DNA from 4 places in the Stenotrophomonas sp. STEN021 genome. Region 4 is predicted to be linked to each of the others. Evidence: predicted binding sites of a transcription regulator. Region 4 holds the regulator's gene; each other region holds the start of a gene.

Region 1 (3,695 bases), on a different contig from region 4:
GGCAGCGGCAACGGCCTTGCCTTCCTTCACCGAAGACAGCTTCAGGGTGCCGTCAGCATTGGCCTCTGCGTAGATGCCGGCTTCGCCGATCTTGCCGTTGATTGCAGTGGCCAGTGCCTTGGCTGCATCACCCAGGCTGGCACCGTTCTTTACTTCGACCGTGCCGATATCCACGCCCATCACCTTGCCGCCGAAGCGGACGTCGGTGGCGATCGCGCCTACAGCGGCCGTTGCACCGGCGGCAAAAGTACTTGTGCCCAGCGAATCGGTCTTTGCATCGACGACCTTGTCGATGGCGATCGCCTGGCCAGCGTTGGCGCCGACCTGGAACAGCTGGCTGGAGAACGTACCATCCAACAGCTTGGTACCGTTGAACTCGGACTGCTTGGCGACGCGGTCGATTTCGCTGACCAGCTGGGTCACTTCGGCCTGCAGGGCCTTGCGGTCGCTGGTCGAGTTGGTGGCGTTGGAAGCCTGTACAGCCAGTTCACGCACGCGCTGCAGGTTGTTGCCGATTTCGCTCAGCGAACCTTCGGCGACCTGCGCCAGCGAGATGCCGTCGTTGGCGTTGCGGATGGCCACGTCGGTGCCGCGGATCTGCGTGCCGAAACGCTCGGAGATGGCCAGACCGGCCGCATCGTCCTTGGCGCTGTTGATGCGCGAACCCGACGACAGGCGCTGGATGGTGGTGGCCAACGAACTGCCGCTGGTGCTCAGGTTACGCTGAGCATTCAACGACATCGTGTTGGTGTTGATGACTTGTGCCATGAGGAGGGGTCCTTGAGCGGATGCACGTACGGTGGGTTAGGCGGTCCTGACGTGCTTCAGGAGCGACTCATGTCAGCGCTGCAGAAGGCTGAGCACGTTCTGTGGAACCTGGTTGGCCTGGGCCAGCATGGCCGTGCCGGCCTGCTGCAGGATCTGGGTGCGGGTGAGTTCGGCGGTTTCCTTGGCGAAGTCGGTATCGCGGATGCGGCTGCGCGAGGCGGACAGGTTTTCCGAGGAGGTCTGCAGGTTGGCGACCACCGAGGTGAAGCGGTTCTGGATGGCACCAAGGTCGGCGCGCACGCTGTTGATCGACTCCAGTGCCTTGTCAACGATGCCCAGCGCCTTCTGTGCGCCCACATAGTCGGAAACGTTGAGCGCCGCGACGTAGGTGGAGGGGGCGGTGGCGGCAACCGAGGTCGGGGCGGCAGCGGTGGAGGCGGTGAGGCCAAGTGGGGCACTGGCGCTGATCACCAGGTCACGGTCTGCCTGTACCGGGGTCAGCTTCAATGCGTAGGTGTCCGGGGGGCCGATGGTGGTGACAACTTCAGCGTAGACGCCGGCCTCACCAATCTTGGAGTTGATCTGTGCGGCAGCCGAGGAGGCCAGTTCGCTGGTGGTGCCGCCGGTGATGTCGCCGATGGTGATGCCGTTGATCGTCAGTCCGGCGACCGTGGTCGGGGTGGCGATCGCGGGGAGGGTGCCGCCAATGCTGGCTGCTGCGAACTTGCTGTTACCCAGCGAATCCGCCTTGGCATTGACCACATTGTCGATCGCGATGGACTGGCCGGCATTGGCGCCCACCTGGAACAGCTGGCTGGTGAAGCTGCCGTCCAGCAGCTTGGTGCCATTGAAGTCGGCCTGCTTGGCGACGCGGTCGATTTCGCTGACCAGCTGGGTCACTTCGGCCTGCAGGGCCTTGCGGTCGGTGGCCGAATTGGTTGCGTTGGAGGCCTGCACGGCAAGCTCACGGATGCGCTGCAGGTTGTTGCCGACTTCACTCAGCGCGCCCTCGGCGACCTGGGCCAGCGAAATGCCGTCATTGGCATTACGGATGGCGACATCGAGGCCGCGGATCTGGGTGGTGAAGCGCTCGCTGATGGCCAGACCGGCGGCGTCGTCCTTGGCGCTGTTGATGCGCAAGCCTGAGGACAGGCGCTGGATGGTGGTGGCCAGAGAGCTGCCGCTGCTGCTCAGGTTGCGCTGAGCGTTGAGCGACATCGTGTTGGTGTTGATTACTTGTGCCATGGGTCGTCTCCCTTATGGAATCCCGTTGGTGAAGCGAAGTGCCGCCGCTGTTTTGTTTTGTTGGTCGTGCATTTCGCTGGTGCAAAAGGAATAACGGCGCGCTGTCAACAACCTTTAGAAGGGAATTTGGATTCGCTCGATGGCGTGTGCGGACACCGTTGCCGAATCCCTCGGACGGGCGCAGATGGACGGCCGGATGCGGAGCGTCACTCCCGGTTGCCGGGGTATCCGCGGGGGAGGTGATCGGCCCGTAACGGGACAGCCTTAGCGGCACCAAGGACAGGTACTTGAGCCACAAAGCAGAAAGGCCGTGATGCTGTGGCATCGCGGCCCTTCGTCAACACTGAGTGGCAGGGCGGCTGGGCTCAGCCCAGGCGTTGGAACAACGACATCTGTTGCATCTGCATGAAGATGGTCTGTGCCGCCTGCAATGCGGTGCTTTCCAGCTGGTACTCGCTGATGGCGGCGGCGTAATCAAGGTCACGCAGCTGCGAGAGCGTGCCTTTGATCGTCACGTTGTTGGCTTCACGCATCGCCGACGCATCGTCCAGGGTCTTGAGCTGGGCACCGCCGGAGGCGCGGGCGTCAATCAAGCGTTCCGAGGCGCGGGCGACATCGCGCAATGCGCCTTGCAGCAGGTTCTGTTGCGCCGCCATCTGCGCGGGCGTGCCGGTGTCGCTGTTCAGCGTATCTATCAAACCGTCCAGCGTGGCGAAGATGTCGCGACTGGTGGCGGGTTGCACATTGAAAGCGTCGCCTGCTGCGGCATTGCCATCGATGTGCAGGCGCACGCCGTTGACCACGATATCCTCGCCGCTCGACGTGGTGCCGGTTGCAGTCACCGCGCCGCCAGCATCAAGTACTTCGTACTGGTTGGCAGCGGTGAAACGGATACTGAACGCGGTGCCGTCCCAGCCACCGTTGCCATCGCGGCCGACGTTGGTCAGCACTGCGGTGCCGGTGTTGCCCGCATTTGCGCTGGCATCGACTGCGCCATCGCCCGTGGGGATCCGCAGGAAGACCTCGCTGCCGGGCAGCGCGTCCTTGGCGTAAGTGTCGGGTGCAACCTCAACTTGCCGCTGGGTCTGGTCGCCGTTGTAGACCACGCTGCCATTGACCCGGCTGAAAGGCGGGCTGCCATCCTGGGTGCCGCCAAACAGATAGCGGCCGGTGCCGTCGGTGGCGTTGGCCAGCGCCAACAAACCATCGCGGATGGAACTGATCTCGGCCACTAGTGTCTTCTTGTCAGCGGCGGCAAGCCCGGGGTTGTTGGCGTAGATGGTGAGCTCGGTTACCCGCCCCATCATGTCGTTGACCTGCGCAAGAGTGTTTTCCTGCAGACCCAGCCGGTTCTGCACGGCGCTGCCGTTGAGCTTCATCTGCTCCAGTGCGGCCAGGCTCCGGTCCAGGCCAACCGCTGTGCCGGAGGCGACCGGGTCATCCTTGGCGGTGATGATTTTCTTCCCTGTAGCCAGCTGTTGTTCCAGGTGTGCCAGCTTGCGCTGTTTGGAGAGCATCAGGAAGACGGACTGGTCGTAGACCATGTTGCTGGAAATTCGGCTATTCATCTCAGCCCACCGCGCGCAGGATGGTCTGGAACATGGTGTCGGCCGTCGAAATCAACTGTGATGCGGCCTGGTAGGCTTGCTGCAGCCTGAGCATATCTGCGGCCTCCTCGTCGA
Region 2 (3,695 bases), on a different contig from region 4:
AAGGATTCCACGGGCATCTGCTTCATTGGTGAACGCGATTTCCGCGAATTCCTTGGCCAGTACCTGCCGGCCCGCGAAGGTGAGATACAGGACCCCGATGGCCAGGTCATTGCCCGCCACCCCGGCGTGTTCTATTTCACCCTGGGCCAGCGCGAAGGCCTGAACATCGGCGGCGTGCGTGGGCGCCCGGCGGCGCCGTGGTTCGTGGTCGGCAAGGACGTGGCGCGCAATATCCTGTACGTCGATCAGGGCCATGACAGCCCCTGGCTGCAGTCCAACTGGCTGCGCAGCGAAACCATGCACTGGATTGCCGGTGCCCCGCCCGCCCGTGAATTCGAATGCACTGCGCAGACCCGCTACCGCCAACCGGACGAAGCCTGCACCGTGAAGGTGCGTGATGACGGTACGCTGGACGTGCATTTCGCACGCCCGCAACGCGCCGTCACCCCTGGCCAGTCGCTGGTGCTGTACGACGGCATGGAATGCCTGGGCGGCGCGGTGATCGCCGCCACCGATGCACCGTTGGAGCGCCGCTTGGCCGCCCCTGTTTCCCCTTGAGAGATGACCATGACTTTTTCCATCGATGACCGCGTACTTGCCTTGGCTGGCATTGCCCAGGCCTTGCAGCAGGTACGCCGCATCGCCGAAACCGGCCATTCGGAGAGCGCCGTGGTGCGCACCGCAATGGACAGCGTGATGCGTATTGATGCCAGCTCGCCGGCCGCCGTGTATGGCAGCGCTACCCAGGTAGAGCCCGGCCTGCGCCTGCTGCGCGACTATTTCCGCAACCAGGGCAAGGACGAGTTGCTGCCGCGGCTGGCGCTGTCGGTGATGCAGCTGGAACGCCGTTTCGTGCGCGAAGGCGCCACGGTCGACAAAGTGGAAGCTGGCATCGAGCGCGCCACCCGCATCGCCCAGGACCGCGCCGACAGCTGCCACCCTGACGTATTGAGCGCGATGGGCGCGCTGTATGCCGACACCATCAGCCAGCTCAAGCCCAAGATCATGGTGCAGGGCAACCCACACTACCTGGGCCAGGCGATGGTGGTGTCCGAGATCCGTGCGCTGCTGCTGGCGGCGGTGCGCTCGGCGGTGTTGTGGCGTCAATTGGGTGGCAGCTACTGGGACTTCCTGTTCTCACGCAAGGCCATGCTCGAAGCCATCGAGCACCGCCTGCGCTGATTTTCCAGGCCCGCAATTGCAGCGGTTGCGGGCCTGCATCGCAAAACCTCCCGGGATTCACGCCAGTGGGCTAAAGACACCCTGCCTACTGCCGATACTGCATTCGTGACTCTCCCGAGAACGTCCATGTATTCACGTATTGCAATCCGTTTGGCAGCCCCGCTTGTCCTCACCCTTCTGGTTGTGGTCGCTGCCGCCCTGTCCTGGCCCTCCGCGGCCCTGTGGGCGATCCTGACCACCATGGTGCTGAGCTGGCTGGTGTTTGCCTGGTGGAGCGTGCATTCGCAGACCCAGCGCTCGCCCGAGCATGCCAAGGTGTTGAAAGAGCAGGACCAGCTGCTCAATGAGCTGCGCAGCTTCGTCAGCAACGAAATCGATGGCTCGCGCAGCGAGATCGAGCGCGCCCGCGAGCTGATCCGGCAAGCGGTCGGTGGCCTTGGTGGCAGCTTTGATGCAATGAGCCGCAAGTCACGCCAGCAGAGCCAGGCTTTGGCTCGTATCGTTGACCGCGCCGGCGAAGAAGGCAGCGGTGGTGGCGGTGTGGACGTGGCCCGTTTCGCCCAGAATGCCAGCCATCAGATGGAACAGCTGGTGGAGGCCCTTGAGCAGGTCAGCGGCCAGAGCAGCAACACCGTGCAGCACATCGACCAGATGGCGCAGCACCTGGATGGCATCTTCGCCCTGCTTGAGGACGTCAAGTCGATTGCCGACCAGACCAATCTGCTGGCCCTGAATGCCGCCATTGAAGCGGCGCGTGCTGGCGAAGCCGGTCGTGGCTTCGCGGTGGTGGCCGACGAGGTGCGAAACCTCTCCGAGCGCTCCACCACCTTCAATGAGCAGATCCGCAAGCTGGCCCACAGCTCCAAGGATGCCATTGCCAAGGTGCGTGAGACCGTTACCCACATGGCTTCGCGCGATATGGACCGGTCCCGCGAAGCACGCCACGAAGCCGCCTCGATGCTGGACAGCGTGGCCGCCATCAATGCCTCGTTGGGCGACGGCATGCGCGAGATCTCCGAATGCGGCCGCGCCATCGACGGCAGTGTTGCCGAAGCCGTGCGCGCCCTGCAGTTCGAAGACATCGCCACCCAGGCCCTGGGCGGTGTGCATACCCATCTCGACCGTCTGGGCGCGATCAACCGCGAAGCCGTCGCCCTGCAGGAACTACTGCACCGCAACGGCGGCGTGTTCGATGGCGAGATGGTCAGCGCGCTGCAGCGTACCGGCAGCCGCCTGCGCGAAATGCGCGTGGAGTGGGAGCGCCCGCCGCACAAGCCGGTGTCCCAGCAGAGCATGGGCGCAGGCACGGTGGAGTTGTTCTGAGTTCACCCCGCACCCGTTCTGCAAACGAGCCCCGGCCCTTGGCCGGGGCTTTGCTGTTGCTGCAACCGCGCTGAATTATGCTGATACCCCGCTCCGCCGCCGACAGCAACGCCGAACCAGCACCGCAGGCTGATGACGTCATGCCTCTTTCCACCGCCACCAACGGCATCTCCTTGAGCCGACGCGAACAGCTCGCGTTGCTTGAACAGCGTGCACAGCAGGAGCTGCTGGAGCTGCGCGCACTGCGCGATCAAGCCCAGAGTCCCGGCCGCGCCGAGGACGTCGATTGGCTGACAAGCTGCATCGACTGGGACTTGTCCGTTCCCTGATACACCTCTCGCGATGTGCCGCGCATAGACGGGCTACATGTGCCTTTTTGTGGGAGCGGCGTCAGCCGCGAAGCAAGGGCATCATCAGATGAAGGCCTGTCAGCATCGCCAGCTTCGTGGCTTACGCCGCTCCCACATGCAATGAACAACCTGGCCCCGGCCAGCGCAGAAGCAGCAGAGGGCTGATGTCCTGCAGTCTTTGCCGGGCCACATGTCTTCACACATCGCAGCTTCCCTTGCCGGAGCGGCTTCAGCCGCGAAGCACAGACATCATCAGATGAAGGCAGGCGAGCAACACCAGCTTTGCGGCTGATGCCGCTCCCACATACAAACAGAAAGGCAAAGAAAAAGCCCGGCTGCGGATCACGCAGCCAGGCTTGGTTGTTTGCTTTGCCGACAATCAGTGGGTCGCGCTGATGGTCGTGATCGCCCCCAGATTCGGCAGCTCAAGCAACTCGCCCGGACCGCTGCGCAACCACTGCACCATCTCGCGCGGCCGCAGTGGCCGCGAGAACAGATAGCCCTGCAACTCATCGCAACCTTGCTGGATCAGCATCGCTGCTTCAGCCTGGGTCTCCACGCCTTCGGCCACCACCAGCATGCCCAGTGCATGCCCCAGGTGCACGATGGCCTGGGTGACCTCGGCCGTGCCAGCATCGTGCAACATGCCCTGCACAAAGCTGCGGTCAATCTTCAGCCGCTGCACCGGGAAACGGTTCAGATAATGCAGGTTGGAGAAGCCGGTGCCGAAGTCGTCCACGGCAAGCGGAATGCCATGCTGCTCGAAGACATCGAAACACTGGCGCAACGTGTCGGTATCGCGGATCAGTGCCGACTCGGTCAGCTCCAGCTCCAAGCGCT
Region 3 (3,695 bases), on a different contig from region 4:
GGAATCCCGAGCTGCTGCGCCAGCGCATGCAGCTCGGGCAAGGTGTCGGCCATCAGATGCGCCCAGCGCTCACCGCGCCAGGGATGTACCGCATCGTCGATATAGACCGTCACGTTCGGCCCTGGACTCAGGCCTTGGACTTGTCGTCGTCAGCCGGCACTTCTTCGGCAATCGCGATGGTCTCGCCTGCGACGTCTCCAGCTGCCGCTTCAGCGGCTTCTTCGCCTTCGATGCCTTCAAACTCGGACACCAGGCCGGCCAGGTAATCGTCGGCGGTCTTGCCTTCGTCAGCGGCCAGGTCGTCGATCATCTGCTGCAGCGCTGCGGAGTATTCCAGGGTGACCTTGCGGCCTTCCTTCTCCTGCACATTGGCCAGGTGCTTGAGCATGGCCAGCATCGGCACCGGGTTGTCGGCATTGCCCATGGTCTGGCCGCCGATGGCCAGCAGCCACTCATTGCCCTGCAGGCCGATGGCGGCCACGACCTGGCCTTCTTCGTTGACCAGCACGGCGTGGTTCTGCACCTGCTGCTGGGCGTTCAGGCGGGCGAACGGGCGGCGCGGGGCCTGCTTCTTGCGCTTGTCGCGCTTGGCTTTGGAGAGCTTGGACATGATGTTCGGCTAATAGGAAAACGACGCCCATTGTAGGCGCAGCGCGCCCCTGCTGCCGGAACGGGGCTCAACCGGGGCCGTCGCTGATGTCATCAGCCGGAGCCGTAGCAGCGGCCGCCGGGACGACGGTGGCCACCGGGACCGGCAGGCTGTCGGCCTGGTTCAGTGCCGCTGCTTCGGCTTCCTGGCTCATCACCACGATGCTGATGCGGCGGTTGATCGGGTTCTGCGGATTGGTCTTGTCAAACAGTACCGACGACGCCAATCCGACCACACGCGCCACCTTGGCCGGGTCCATGCCGCCTTCCAGCAGTGCACGTCGCGCGGCATTGGCGCGGTCCGCACTCAGCTCCCAGTTGCCGTAGCCCACCTGGGTGGAATAAGCGGTGGTATCGGTATGGCCGGTGAGGCTGATGTGGTTGGGCACCTGGTTGATGTAGCGCGACAGCTCCACCAGGATCGTCTGCGTGTACGGCATCAGGCGCGCGCTGCCGAGGTCGAACATCGGCCGGTTCTGCTTGTCCACGATCTGGATGCGCAGACCTTCCGGGGTGATGTCCAGCAGCAACTGGTCCTTGAACGGCTCCAGCGCCTGGCTCTTGCTGATCGCTTCCTGCAACTCCTGCTTCAAGGCTTCCAGGCGCTGCTTGTCGCGCTCGCGCTCCTGTACCGGCGTGGGCACCGCTTCCTGCCGGTTCTGGAACGGATCATTGCTGTTGCCACGCGACACGTCGGTGGCACCGCCGAGCTTGATCATCGAGGTGCTGGCGCCGCCGGGGCCGGCCATGCCCGGCGCCGGCGTACTGCTGCTGCCGGCCAGTGGGCTGGGATTGCGGAAGTATTCGGAAATTGCAGCGCGCTCGGGCTTGGTGGTGGCGGCCATCAGCCACAGCACCAGGAAGAAAGCCATCATCGCGGTGACGAAGTCGGCGTATGCCACCTTCCAGGAGCCGCCGTGATGGCCGCCGCCCTGGACTTTCTTCACCCGGCGCACGATCACCGTGGGTTTGGTCTCGGTCATGGCGCTCGCCTTACTTGACCGACTTCAGGTGTTGCTCGAACTCGCTGAAACCCGGACGCAGTGCCGAAGGCACGGTCTTGCGGGCGAACTCCAGCGCGATCTTCGGGTTGTAGCCACGCAGGCAGGCCAGCAGTGCGGTTTTCACTGATTCGTAGATGCGTGCGTCCTGCTCGGCGCGGGCTTCCACCGCTGCAGCCAGTGGCCCGATGAAGCCATAGCCGAGCAGGATGCCGAGGAAGGTGCCGACCAGCGCCCCGGCCACGTGCGCACCGACTTCCTTGATGTCGCCGCCGATCGCGCCCATGGTGATGACGATGCCAAGGACCGCGGCGACGATGCCGAAGCCCGGCAGACCGTCGGCTACCTTGTTCAGCACGTGCGCAGGTTCCAGCGCTTCGTGGTGGTGCTTTTCCAGCTCCAGCTCCAGCAACGGTTCCAGCTCGTGCGGCTCGATGTTGGAGCCGATCATCAACCGCAGGCAGTCGGTGATGAAATCGAGCAGGTGGTGGTCGGCCAGGACCTTGGGGTAGTTGGCGAACACCGCGCTGTCCTGCGGGTTCTCGACGTGGTCTTCCAGCGCCATGAAGCCTTCGCGGCGGGCCTTGTTGAGCAGTTCGTAGAGCAGGCTGAGCACGTCCAGGTAGTCCTGGCGCTTGTACTGTGGGCCCTTGAACACGCTGACGGTTGCCCGCAAGGTCTGCTTGACGGTCTTGAGCGGCGTGGCGATCAGGAACGCGCCCAGTGCCGCGCCACCGATGATGACCAGTTCGTAGGGCTGCCACAGCGCGGCCAGGCGGCCATGCGCACCGACGTAGCCGCCCAGGACAGCAAAGATGACAACGAGCAGGCCGACGATGATGAGCATGGGGGCAGACAAGGGATGGGGATATCCCGTTGTCGGCCGTCAGCGGAAAATCTGTAGCGCCGAGCCATGCTCGGCTGGGTGCAGCAAACCCTGTAGTGCCGAGCCATGCTCGGCTGAGGCTTTACCGGTAACGCTCCTGCCGAGCATGGCTCGGCACTACAGGGTTTGCTGCACCCAGCCGAGCATGGCTCGGCGCTACACCTGTGCTTACGCTTACGCAGCCGGCTGCGCCTCGGCTCCACCACGCTGCAGCGGGTCCGGGTAGGGCTGGCCGTTCTCGACAAACCCCAGTGACACCGAATTCAAGCAATGCCGTTCAAAGGTCGGCGGCGGACCGTCCGGGAACACGTGGCCCAGATGGCTGCCGCAACGCGCGCAGACGATCTCGGTGCGGATCATGCCGTGGCTGATGTCGCGGATCTCGCGTACATGTGCCGGATCGAACGGGGCAAAGAAGCTCGGCCAGCCAGTGCCGGAATCGAATTTGGTACTGGAGCGGAACAGCGGCAGTGCGCACAGACGGCAGCAATACACCCCGTCGCGCTTGTTATCCAGGAACACGCCGCAGAACGGCGCCTCGGTGCCGTGATGCAGCAGCACGCGCTGTTCTTCGCTGCTGAGCCCGGCGATCAGGGCATCACGTTCGGCATTGCTGGGAGGGGACAGGTCGAAGGCGGTCATGGCGCGACATCCGTGGGGCAGGTAGCAATGGTAGGGGCGGGCAGGGGCCAGTCCAAGCGCGCATTCATGGCCGCGCAAGCTGTGCCGGCGCATGCTCGGCTGGTGGACGAACGGGAGGTGCCGATGAAATCGATGGCGTATCCGCTGCTGGTACTGCTGGCGATCATGCCGATGTTCGCTCGGGCGCAGCTGCAACCGCCGCCGTCACCGACGGCAACGCGTCCAGTAACGCTGCCACAGCCGTCGCAGCCGCCCGCAACAGGGCGCCAGCCAGATGCGTTGCCGCCAAAGCCGATCACCAAACCCAAGTCGGCGCCGAAGGCCAAACCGATCACCCAGCCGGTGCAGCCGGTACGGCCGATTTACGACAGCAAGGGCCAGCCAGCGCCACAGATGCGTCAGACCAGCCCAGGCCGGGTACTGGATACGCGCACCAATCGCTACTACGACACCGTGCCCAGTGGGCAGGGGCAACAGGTAGTGCCGCCGCCGGCCGGTACGCGCTGAACCTGTAGCGC
Region 4 (3,695 bases):
GCGCCTCGGACCTTCTTCGCCACCCAGCCAGCCAGCGCCGATGAGCTGCCGGTAGTGCCGGCTTTCCGTCCCGTCGGCAGTGCGGCGGCCATCGCCCCCCTGGCCGCTGCACCGGCTGTTGCCCAGCAAGCCAGCTTTGCCGATGCCATTGCTGCCGTCACCATCGCGCCGCCGGCGCCGGCGGAGCGCGCACGTTTTGCCATCGACCCGCCGCTGGCTGAGACGGAGCCGACCCAGCCGCAGGCAGCCATTGCCGCGACCATCCCCGCAATTCCCGCTGCGCCGGTGCTCACCGTCGCCGCTACGACACCTGCAATCGAGCCGGCCGCGCCGATCGCTGCCGCGATCGCTCCGTTCGCGGCCCCGCAGCCGGTTGAAGGTCCGGTCGTCGCCGCCATCGAAACCGCCACACCGACAACTGTCGCCAGCAGCGCAGCGGTCAGCCCGGTCATCACCAGTCCAGCAGTCATCGCCCGCGATGACGAGCAGCTCAGCCAGCTGCGTCAGGAAGTGGCCGGCATGCGCCATCTGATCGAGCGCGAGATGAACCGCTTCACCGATGAGCGCCTGCGCGGCAGCGCCGTACGCGCCAATGCCTTGGACCTGATGGACGAGTACGGCTTCGACGCCGGCCTGGCCCGCGATGTCGCCACCCAGATTCCGGCCGATATCGACCCCAGCCGCGCCCGTGGACTGATGCTGGGGCTGATCTCCAAAAAACTGCCGATCGCCCCGGTCGATCCGATGGAGACCGGTGGCGTGATCGCCCTGGTCGGCCCCACCGGCGCTGGCAAGACCACCACCATCGCCAAGCTGGCCTCGCGCTTCGCCGAAGCCCACGCCGCCCGCGACGTGGCCCTGGTCACCACCGACACCCAGCGCATTGGCGCGCGTGAGCAGCTGTACGGCTTCGGCCGCCAGCTCGGCATCGCCGTGCACGAGGCCAATAGCAGCACCGACCTGAACCAGCTGCTGCAGAAGCTGGCCGACTACAAGCTGGTGCTGATCGACACCGCCGGTCTGGGCCAGCGCGACCGCGCTCTCACTGCCCAGCTGCAGTGGCTGCGGGCAGCCGGTCAGATCCGCACCCTGCTGGTGCTGCCCGCCAACACGGCCTTCCAGGACATGGACGAAGTGGTCCGTCGCTTCAGCGCCGCCAACCCGCAGGGCGTGGTGCTGACCAAGCTGGACGAGACCGGCCGCTTCGGCTCGGCGCTGTCGGTAGCGGTCGATCACCGCCTGCCGATCACCTGGGTGACCGACGGCCAGGACGTTCCGGAAGACCTTTATCGGGCCTCTGCCGCAAATCTCGTACTTCGCCTTGAAGATTTGCGCCGCGCGGCCGATATGCCCTGCAACACGGAGTTGAACGATGCAGTCGCGTGAGTACGCCAAGCTGACCAACACCTTCCCCCTGTCGGCTACCCGGCACGAACCGGCTGGTCCGGTACGCACCATCGCGGTGACTGGCGGCAAGGGCGGTGTAGGTAAAACCAATGTCTCGGCCAACCTGGCCGTGGCACTGGCAGGCATGGGCAAACGTACCCTGCTGCTGGATGCCGACCTGGGCCTGGCCAACATCGATGTGGTGCTCGGCCTGCAGCCCAAGCACACCCTGGCCGACCTGGTCGCCGGGCGCGCCACGCTGGACGAAGTGATCATGGAAGGCCCGAACGGTGTGCTGGTGGTGCCGGCCGCCTCGGGCCGTCGGCACATGGCCGAGTTGCAGCCGGCCGAGCATGTCGGCTTGGTCAACGTTTTCTCCGAGCTCGAACGCGAGCTCGACGTGATGATCATCGATACCGCCGCTGGCATCACCGACAGCGTGCTGACCTTCTGCCAGGCCGCCCAGGACACCGTGGTGGTGGTCTGCGACGAACCCGCCTCGATCACCGACGCCTATGCATTGATCAAGGTGCTCTCGCGCGAGCGCGGCGTGGACCGTATCCAGGTCGTCGCCAACATGGTCCGCGACCCAAACGAAGGCCGCGCCCTGTATGAAAAGCTGGTACGGGTCTGCGAGAAGTTCCTGATCGACGTTTCACTGAACTACCTGGGCTGCGTGCCGCAGGACGACTGGTTGCGCCTGTCGGTGCAGCGTCAGCAGCCGGTGGTCAAGCTCTATCCTTCCGCGCCGGCTTCGCTGGCCATCAACGAAATCGCCCGTCGCACCGCGCGCTGGCAAGCCCCAACCGCCCCGCGCGGCGGCGTTGAATTCTTCCTGGAACGCATCATCCAGCAGAAGGTGAAGGCATGAACAATGCAGCCGCCCAATACCGTGAAGTCCAGCGCAGCGCGGCCAATGACTGCATCGCCCGCCACGCCGACCTGGTACGCCGCATCGCCCATCATCTGGCTGCGCGCCTGCCGGCCAGCGTCGAGGTCGATGACCTGATCCAGGCCGGCATGATGGGCCTGATCGAGGCCTCGCGCAGCTATGACGCCGAACAGGGCGCCTCGTTCGAAACCTATGCATCGATCCGCATCCGCGGTTCGATGATCGACGAGATCCGCCGCGGCGACTGGGTGCCGCGTTCGGTGCACCGCCGCGCCCGCGACGCCGCCGCCACCATCCGCAGGCTTGAGCAGAGCAGCGGCCGTGCGGCCAGCGCCAGCGAAGTGGCCGAGGCGATGGACCTGCCACTGCCTGAGTACATGCGTCTGGTCGAAGACGCATCGCGCGGCCAGGTGCTGAGCCTGGAGTCGCGCATCGAAGACCAGGGCGAGCTGGACACCCCGACCACCGGCGGCCCCAACCCGCAACAAGTGCTGGAACGCAGCCAGTTCGGCGCCGAGCTGGGCAAGGCCATCGCCCAATTGCCCGAGCGCGAGCAGCTGGTGCTGTCGCTGTATTACGAGCAGGAATTGAACCTGAAGGAAATTGGCGCGGTATTGGGCGTAAGCGAATCCCGCGTCTGTCAGATCCACGGCCAGGCCACGCTGCGTCTGCGTGGCCGACTGAAGATTTTCGAGGCGGCCGACGCCGGGCTCGAAGAACCATGAAGAGGAAAGTCTTTTGAACAAGAACATGCGCATCCTGATCGTTGACGACTTCTCGACGATGCGCCGCATCGTCAAGAACCTGCTCGGCGATCTGGGCTTCACCAATACCGCCGAAGCCGAGGACGGGCATGCCGCGCTGTCGATGCTGCAGACGCAGTCGTTCGATTTCGTCGTCACCGATTGGAACATGCCGGTGATGACCGGCATCGAGCTGCTCAAGGCAATCCGCAACGATGCCAAGCTCAAGACCCTGCCGGTGCTGATGGTTACCGCCGAAGCCAAGCGCGAACAGATCATCGAGGCTGCACAGAGCGGCGTGAACGGCTACATCATCAAGCCGTTCACTGCGCAGACGCTGGAAGAGAAACTCGGCAAGATTTTCGAACGCCTGGCAGCGAGCGCCTGATGAACCAGCTCGGCGAAGCATTGAGCGACAAATCGGCCCTGGTGCAGCGCCTGCAGGACGCACTGGCAGCACTGGAAAGCGGCGATGAAGCCGGTTGGCGCCGGGAAATCGATGCGCTGGCGGCATTGCGTGCGCAGCCAATGATGTCCGGGCTGGGCCGTCTTGCACGCGAACTGGGCCAGGCACTGGGCGAGCTGCCCAGCGTTCCCAGCGAAGCCGGCGAGCTGGATGATGCCTGCGCGCGCTTGGACCACGTGGTGCAGATGACCGAGCAGGCCACCCATCG

The links. Region 4 encodes FliA, which starts transcription of late flagellar genes. Its sites were predicted from a motif close to TAAAGTTTNNCNNNCNNNGGCCGATAA; they were not measured.
Region 1: ACVOL0_RS11230 (flagellin) is a predicted target of FliA. The motif match lies at 2,254-2,280, and genes of this name have one in related genera.
Region 2: ACVOL0_RS17515 (methyl-accepting chemotaxis protein) is a predicted target of FliA. The motif match lies at 1,254-1,280, and genes of this name have one in related genera.
Region 3: motA (flagellar motor stator protein MotA) is a predicted target of FliA. The motif match lies at 2,526-2,552, and genes of this name have one in related genera.

The regions. Positions count from the first base shown of each region.
Region 1 is NZ_JBRREH010000044.1:26,043-29,737, forward strand. It holds gene ACVOL0_RS11225 (flagellin) at 1-768, opposite strand, end outside; gene ACVOL0_RS11230 (flagellin) at 841-2,013, opposite strand; gene flgL (flagellar hook-associated protein FlgL) at 2,379-3,581, opposite strand; gene flgK (flagellar hook-associated protein FlgK) at 3,583-3,695, opposite strand, start outside.
Region 2 is NZ_JBRREH010000096.1:9,518-13,212, reverse strand. It holds gene mnmA (tRNA 2-thiouridine(34) synthase MnmA) at 1-558, shown strand, start outside; gene hflD (high frequency lysogenization protein HflD) at 568-1,182, shown strand; gene ACVOL0_RS17515 (methyl-accepting chemotaxis protein) at 1,309-2,505, shown strand; gene ACVOL0_RS17510 (hypothetical protein) at 2,583-2,834, shown strand; gene ACVOL0_RS17505 (bifunctional diguanylate cyclase/phosphodiesterase) at 3,235-3,695, opposite strand, start outside.
Region 3 is NZ_JBRREH010000149.1:107-3,801, reverse strand. It holds gene ACVOL0_RS20110 (DUF4031 domain-containing protein) at 1-113, opposite strand, end outside; gene ACVOL0_RS20105 (hypothetical protein) at 128-610, opposite strand; gene motB (flagellar motor protein MotB) at 678-1,631, opposite strand; gene motA (flagellar motor stator protein MotA) at 1,642-2,496, opposite strand; gene msrB (peptide-methionine (R)-S-oxide reductase MsrB) at 2,710-3,177, opposite strand; gene ACVOL0_RS20085 (classical arabinogalactan protein 4) at 3,244-3,684, shown strand.
Region 4 is NZ_JBRREH010000027.1:5,905-9,599, reverse strand. It holds gene flhF (flagellar biosynthesis GTPase FlhF) at 1-1,386, shown strand, start outside; gene ACVOL0_RS07850 (MinD/ParA family ATP-binding protein) at 1,373-2,257, shown strand; gene ACVOL0_RS07845 (RNA polymerase sigma factor FliA) at 2,254-3,003, shown strand; gene cheY (chemotaxis response regulator CheY) at 3,017-3,409, shown strand; gene ACVOL0_RS07835 (protein phosphatase CheZ) at 3,409-3,695, shown strand, end outside.